Regions from separate parts of the Robertmurraya mesotrionivorans genome, predicted to be linked through region 2. Evidence: predicted binding sites of a transcription regulator. Region 2 holds the regulator's gene; the other holds the start of a gene.
The links. The regulator LexA, encoded in region 2, represses DNA repair genes until DNA is damaged. The targets are predictions, from matches to a motif close to CGAACATATGTTCG.
Positions count from the first base shown of each region.

Region 1: ACRX5O_RS16265 (YhjD family protein) is a predicted target of LexA. The motif match lies at 1,482-1,495, and genes of this name have one in related genera.

Region 1 covers NZ_JBPCCH010000010.1:88,574-91,998, reverse strand. Annotated here, with positions in the region: gene ACRX5O_RS16270 (S9 family peptidase) at 1-1,320, opposite strand, end outside; gene ACRX5O_RS16265 (YhjD family protein) at 1,523-1,897, shown strand; gene ACRX5O_RS16260 (competence protein ComK) at 1,920-2,483, opposite strand; gene ACRX5O_RS16255 (IDEAL domain-containing protein) at 2,676-2,912, shown strand; gene ACRX5O_RS16250 (M48 family metallopeptidase) at 2,950-3,425, opposite strand, start outside.
Region 2 covers NZ_JBPCCH010000003.1:196,973-200,397, reverse strand. Annotated here, with positions in the region: gene glnA (type I glutamate--ammonia ligase) at 1-455, shown strand, start outside; gene ACRX5O_RS07300 (CBO0543 family protein) at 661-1,212, shown strand; gene lexA (transcriptional repressor LexA) at 1,255-1,881, opposite strand; gene yneA (cell division suppressor protein YneA) at 2,036-2,350, shown strand; gene ACRX5O_RS07285 (YneB family resolvase-like protein) at 2,359-3,039, shown strand; gene ACRX5O_RS07280 (DUF896 domain-containing protein) at 3,157-3,390, shown strand.

The DNA.
Region 1 (3,425 bases), on a different contig from region 2:
ACAAGGATACTTTTCACCCTCATTAAATGTAGCCGGCTTCATGATCCAACCATGTAACTGCCAGTCATCGGTGGATGTAAATTCAATTTCTTCCACTTCAGCGAGGACGACCTCCTCAAGAAATTCTTTATTTACATTTGTCAGTTGCTTAAGCTCTCCCGTTGGTACATCCAGTAGGTAAAGATCTCCTGGCTCCGTTGGTTTACTGATTGCAACGACTGCTCGATTCACTTGTCCACCCGTAGTTGCATCGTATACATGCTGCTTATCAAGCAATGCTGGATACAGCTCGCCTTCTACCGAACCGTAGTATAGAACTGTATTTCCATGATCAGTTGCCAAGAAATAAAAACTCGTACTGTTTTCTCCCCAAAGCAGGCCTGGAGTGACTACCCCTTGATGAAAATCCCCGATTGCAAAGTCTCCGACAAGCAAGTCTGTTCCTTCCGTTAAGCAAGATAATGTTTCTCCCTCAACATCATAAATCCAAAGCTTGGTCAAAGTCGCATTCTCAAATTCTCTTTCGTGACCAAACAGTCCGATATATTTTCCATCCGGAGAAAAGCTTGCACTGCCAAAATAACCTGTCCCTTCTGTTACTTTTCTTAGCTCTTTTGTTTTTATATCTAATAAAAAGAAGTCACTTATGAACGAAAAATCTGTATCTTCGCTTAGATCAGCTGATACTGCAAGTGTATTCCCATCTAGTGACCAGCTTTGTAAATGGATATCCGTATCGCCCGAAGTAATCAGCTGTACTTCTCCAGTTTCGACGTTCACGATAGCAATCTGTTTTACTTTCTCATCTAGGAATCCGGCTGCATCCGATTTATACTTCATCTTCTCTACTACTAATGGTTTTAGCAGTTTTGGATTTTCCTCACTTTTCTCTTCTTTCTCACTAAGCTCTTCCCCTGGTTTTAACCCGGTAGTAAAAGCGATTTGTTTTCCATCAGGTGACCAAACCAGATCGCTAACCCCATTAGCGATGTTTGTAAGCTGCCTTGCTTCCCCACCCTTTTTATGCAGTATGTATATTTGTCCCTTTCCGCTTCTCGTTGAAACGAACGCTACCTTCTCTCCACATGGTGACCATCTTGGAGAAAAATTTCGCTCCGTACCAAAAGTCCATTGAACAGGTTCCGATTTCTCCTCTACATTCATGTAATAAATATTGGAGACATACTCATTTTTCTTTTCATCGATTGACGTTTGAATATACACAAGGTCTTGTCCATTGCTAGCTAGCTGCGGGTCTGCTACTGATTTTAGTAGATATAAATCTTCTGCCACTAACGTTCTTTTATTCACCCATATCATCTCCTTCATATTTACTTATGTATTTCGATAACAGAAATATGATTCCTTCTAAAAAACTTATTTTTTCTTTTTTCTTTTCGCAAACTAACGCACAACAACATTCCAATAAATCGTTAAAGGTAGCATCTTGCCTTTCCCTCTTGAATCGTATAAAATGAAAGAGAACAAATGTTCCTATTTTAGTCTGAAAGGTTCGATAAATATGACTAGAATTCCACCGGAAGAAAGAAATATGATTGAGCAGGCCATCTACTTACCAATGGTACTTACCGTTCTAAATCGTGACATTCAAAGTGTTAACACAAGTACGATTAAGTTAAAGGAACCATATCTTCATTTAATTGAAGAAACCATGAAAGTCGTCCAAAAGGAGCTTAGTGAGATTAAGCGCTATATGAGTAAAAATAAAATGAAAGTATACCAGTCCAATCACGACGAAGCATTTACAATGTTCACCTTTCTTTATAAAGGATACGAAGAGCATCATAATTATTTTAATCCAAGAATTCGAAACAAAGTCCAAGAACTGCTTGAGTATTATTTATATAAGCGACAAAATAACAAAACAGAAGCATAGAGCTGCTCCTGTTCATGTTAACTTAATGGCCGTAATTTCCATAATCCAGTTGGTTTTCTGACGCCCTCATCTTTTTCCCAAAATTCACATACATGGTCCTTGTATCCTCTAGACGCTTTCCTAACTTGGATCGTACTAGCAAGGTTCTTGAGATTTGGTTGTGAAAAGAGTTGTAGGAAATTGGAATATTCATGACTTCCTTGTTCGTGAACATGACCGTCGTCTCACTCTTATCACCCTTTTTATAATCGACGATATGCTCATGAGCAAGCCAAATACATTCCGAATTATCGGGGGAAGTGGTTGGAAAAAAATAGATGAAATTTGTAGGGGAAACAGGAATGGGGACCTTATGTGTAATTCCAGTTAGCTGTCTTACTCCGTCCTTTCTACCTTCATAACTTGATCCAAAAAACTGACAGCTTTTTTTTATGATTTCAATGGGCTTAAAAGGGGAAAGGCAGGTATCTTCTGTTTCATATACCTTTGAATATGTTTTGCACCCATACGTAGTAGGCATAATCACCATCGTAAATGGGTTAATTTCGTACTCCTCTACCAGATTTCTTTGATGCTGCATTCTCATTCTTTCATCTCCTTATCACAATTTTGATTCACCTCCTATCATATCAGCTTGAATAAAAACAATATTAGATTTTGTAAAAAATTCGGAATTAGTTCACAATTGAAACTCAAACTTTCTAAATTTTTTAAAAATTCTGTTGATATTTTCTATATTGTTAAATATAATATGAAAAAGACATCAGAGGTGATTTCAATGAAAGAAAAATCTTATACAGAGCTAATGAAATCCAGTGCCATGAATCGTAAAAAAGCGAAGGAATCATTTGTGTTAGATTTGTACGTTGAGATGCTGCTGTCAGAATCATTGTTAAAAGTGGAAAAAGAAAAACTAACAAAACGAATTGATCAAGCCATTGACGAAAGAAACAGACAAGAGTTTTTTAAGCTATCAAATGAATACAAGCTGTTGACGAAACGATTTGGAACATAATAAAAAAATGGGGCTCCTTATAAAGGGCCCCATTTTCTTATTGCTGATTTCTTTGCTCAAGTTCATATTCTTCAATTCTTGTAATACGCTCAAGCATGGTTGGATGACCATAACGGAAGATTTTTACAAGTAGAGGTGGATTTACCTGACTAAGCCCCGCTTTCGTAAGCTCCTGGAATGTTCCAATCGCTGCCTCAGAATTCTGTGTCATTTCAATTGCATAGTGATCTGCACGCATCTCTTGGTATCGTGACACCGTATTTGAAAATGGACTTGATACATACATCAGCAGCGATAACAGCAAAAGAAACAGTGGGAGCGATCCAATATCGTTAACCGCAGAAATTTTTAATGCCTCTCCCCATCTGCTCACAATCACTCTCATTAACCTCGAGATGATAAAAAGTCCTAGCAAGGAGAACACCAAATACCCAGCAATTCCAATATACAAATGCTTTTCCACATAATGTGCCATTTCATGAGCCATGATAAATAGAATTTGGTCTTCGGTTA
Region 2 (3,425 bases):
ACTCTTATAAGCGTTTAGTACCTGGTTACGAAGCACCTTGCTATGTTGCATGGTCTGCTAGAAACCGTTCACCGCTAATCCGTATCCCTGCATCTCGTGGAATTTCCACTCGTGTAGAAGTACGTAGCGTTGACCCAGCTGCTAACCCTTACTTAGCAATGGCTGTATTACTGGCTGCAGGTCTTGACGGAGTGAAGAACTCTTTAACACCACCAGCTCCAGTTGACCGCAACATCTACGTTATGAACAAAGAAGAGCGTCAAGCTGTAGGTATCGAAGATCTACCAGCTACACTTGCTGCTGCTTTAGATAACTTAAAATCAGACGAAACAATGGTTTACGCTCTTGGAGAGCATATCTTCGAACACTTCGTAGAAGCAAAAGAGATCGAGTGGGATATGTTCCGTACACAAGTACATCCATGGGAGCGCGAGCAATACATGTCAATGTATTAATTCGTTAAAAGAAAACCCTCAACACTTTAATGTGTGAGGGTTTTTTGTTTGTATAAAAACTTGTTTATGACGTTAAAGGAGGCATATGAGGCAGAACTCATGGCATAAGTCATTAACGATCTAAGACTTGTGAATAAAAATCTCAATTTTACTAAATAATACAACCAATTACAGTTATTTGAAGTTATGTTACGGGGGAAAAATGATGACGTTTCAAGATGGTCTCAAGCAAGTAGAAAAAGGATCCGACTTAATTAAGGATGGAAATCTTCTAATTAAAGATGCGACCATAAATGCCTTTTTTTTCACTTGGCAATGGTGGGTGGCGGTGTTAATGATCATAGTTCCATGGGTACTCTGGGCAATATTCCGTAAAAGGGAGAGCTCAGCACGATTGCTTTTTTCAGTTTTTATCGTAATGATTCTATCAACAACAATTGATGCGTTAGGAGTGGAATATGGAAGATGGGCTTATCCAGTAAAAGCCATTCCAATTCCAACAATAAGTTATTCGTTTCGTTATTCTCTTATGCCCGTCCTTATTTTGTTTTTTCTTCAATACAGACCGAACGTTAATCCATTTATAAAGGCAATCATTCTGGCTGGTTTTAGTGCATACATTGGGATGCCGCTGATGGCGATGATCGATATGTATAAGAAAATAGATTGGGCTTATACCTATTCTTTCTTTATCATCTTGTTCTTGTATCTTGTGGCCCATTGGTTTAGTCGAAGAAAGAGCTTTGAGCCATTGTGATTATAAAAAAAGCAAGCATCCTTCGATGCTTGCTTTCACTTATTAATGAATATGACGATATACTCCGATAACTTTTCCTAAGATAGACACATTTCGTAGGATAATGGGTGCTAGAGAAGAGTTCTCCGGCTGCAAACGGACATAGTCCTTTTCTTTGAAGAATCTCTTAACTGTCGCCTCATCTTCCTCAGTCATGGCAACAACGATGTCTCCGTTATTCGCTGTTTGCTGCTGCTTCACGATCACGTAATCACCATCAAGGATTCCAGCCTCAATCATACTGTCTCCCATAACCTCAAGCATAAATACTTGCTCATCCGCAGGGGCAAGACGTTCCGGGAGAGGAAAATACTCTTCAACATTCTCGATTGCAGTTATAGGCATACCCGCAGTTACTTTTCCAACTACAGGAACGTTAACAATATTATATTTTGGTATATTGCTTACCACCTCATCAAGATCCAGAATCTCAATTGCTCGTGGCTTTGTAGGGTCTCTTCGAATATACCCTTTACTTTCAAGTCTAGCTAAGTGTCCGTGTACGGTTGAACTTGATGCTAAACCAACAGCTTCCCCAATTTCACGAACGGAAGGCGGATAGCCCTTTTGCTTAACTTCTTCTTTTATATATTCTAGTATATCGACCTGACGTTTTGATAGTTTTGTCATACTTACCGCCCCTCATTGGTTAATCTTGACTTTATTATAGCATGTTCTACCAGTGCATACAAACATAAGTTCGAATAATTGTTGACATGAAACAAACGTTCGGTCTATAATATAATTATAAATGCGAACATACATTCTAATAGAGGTGTTATACATGAAAAATATATGGAACAAATACTCATATGCTATTATTCTAGTTGTCTTATCTATCCTAGCGTCTATCATTTTAATAATTTCTAATGGTGAATCAGTTGAGGAAAAATATATGTCTGTAACGATTAATGAAGGGGAAACACTTTGGGATCTTTGTAAGGACTACGCTGATAAGCATGCTTTATCTGAAACTGAGTTTGTATCCTGGGTAGAAGAAATCAATGATATTAATGGAAATGTATTGTTAGTAGGTGATGAAATCTATATCCCTGTTGAATTAAACGATTCCACTGTTACAGAGCTAGCATCGAAATAGGAGGGATTATGAAGGCGATTATCTATTGTAGAGTAAGTACTGAAAAAGAATCACAGTACTCTTCTCTAAAAAGGCAGGAAGAAGAACTATTGAAGCTGTCACAACAACGTGGAATGGAAGTTGTTGAAGTGATAAAGGAACAGGCGAGTGGATATGACTTTGACAGAGAGGGTATTTTGCTACTGCTGTCACGATTAAAGGAAGAGAAAGTAGATGCAGTCCTTATTCAGGATGAAACGAGACTTGGTAGAGGAAATGCCAAAATCGCTTTGCTTCATTGTATACTGAAGGATAATATCAAACTTTTCAGTATCTCACATAACGGTGAGTTACAACTGTCCGAATCGGATTCCATGGTATTGCAAATTGTAAGTATGGTAGAAGAATATCAGCGGAAGCTTCATAATAGTAAAATTAAAAGAGGAATGAACCGAGCTGTTCAAAACGGTTACAGACCAGAGAAAAATCTAAAAAACAAAGGTGTTCATGCAGGGAGAGAACGTATTGAAGTACCGATAACAGAGATTGTACGGTTACGAGACAATGATTTAACATTTTCGGAAATCGCTGCAACTTTAAGAGGTTTCGGTTATGAGATCTCAAAAGCTACAGTAAATCGAAGATATCTTGAATACATAGAAGAGCAAAAACATCAAAAAAATATCTCAACAAATGCCAACAAGTCATAAAACAAACTGTTGGCATTTTTTGTTATTCGTACCTCTTGACGCTTCCTCCTTGTCAAAGATTATATCTTTTAGTAACATGATTTCTATTGGTAAAACTAAAAGTGAAGGAGCAAAGAGATGCTACCAAAGGAAAGAATCGCTAGAATTAATGAACTAGCAAAAAAAGCAAAAGCTGTAGGGTTAACAGAAGTGGAAGCAAAGGAGCAGTCAAAGCTTCGTAGTGAATATTTACAAACATTTCGATCATCTATGCTAGGAACGCTCCAAGGTGTAAAAATTATTGATCCTCTTGGTGAAGATGTAACACCTGAAAAGCTTAAGAAATTAAAAAATAGCAAAAAACTACATTAATCTTCTAAATTTATTCACCAGGAAATGATTGAAAA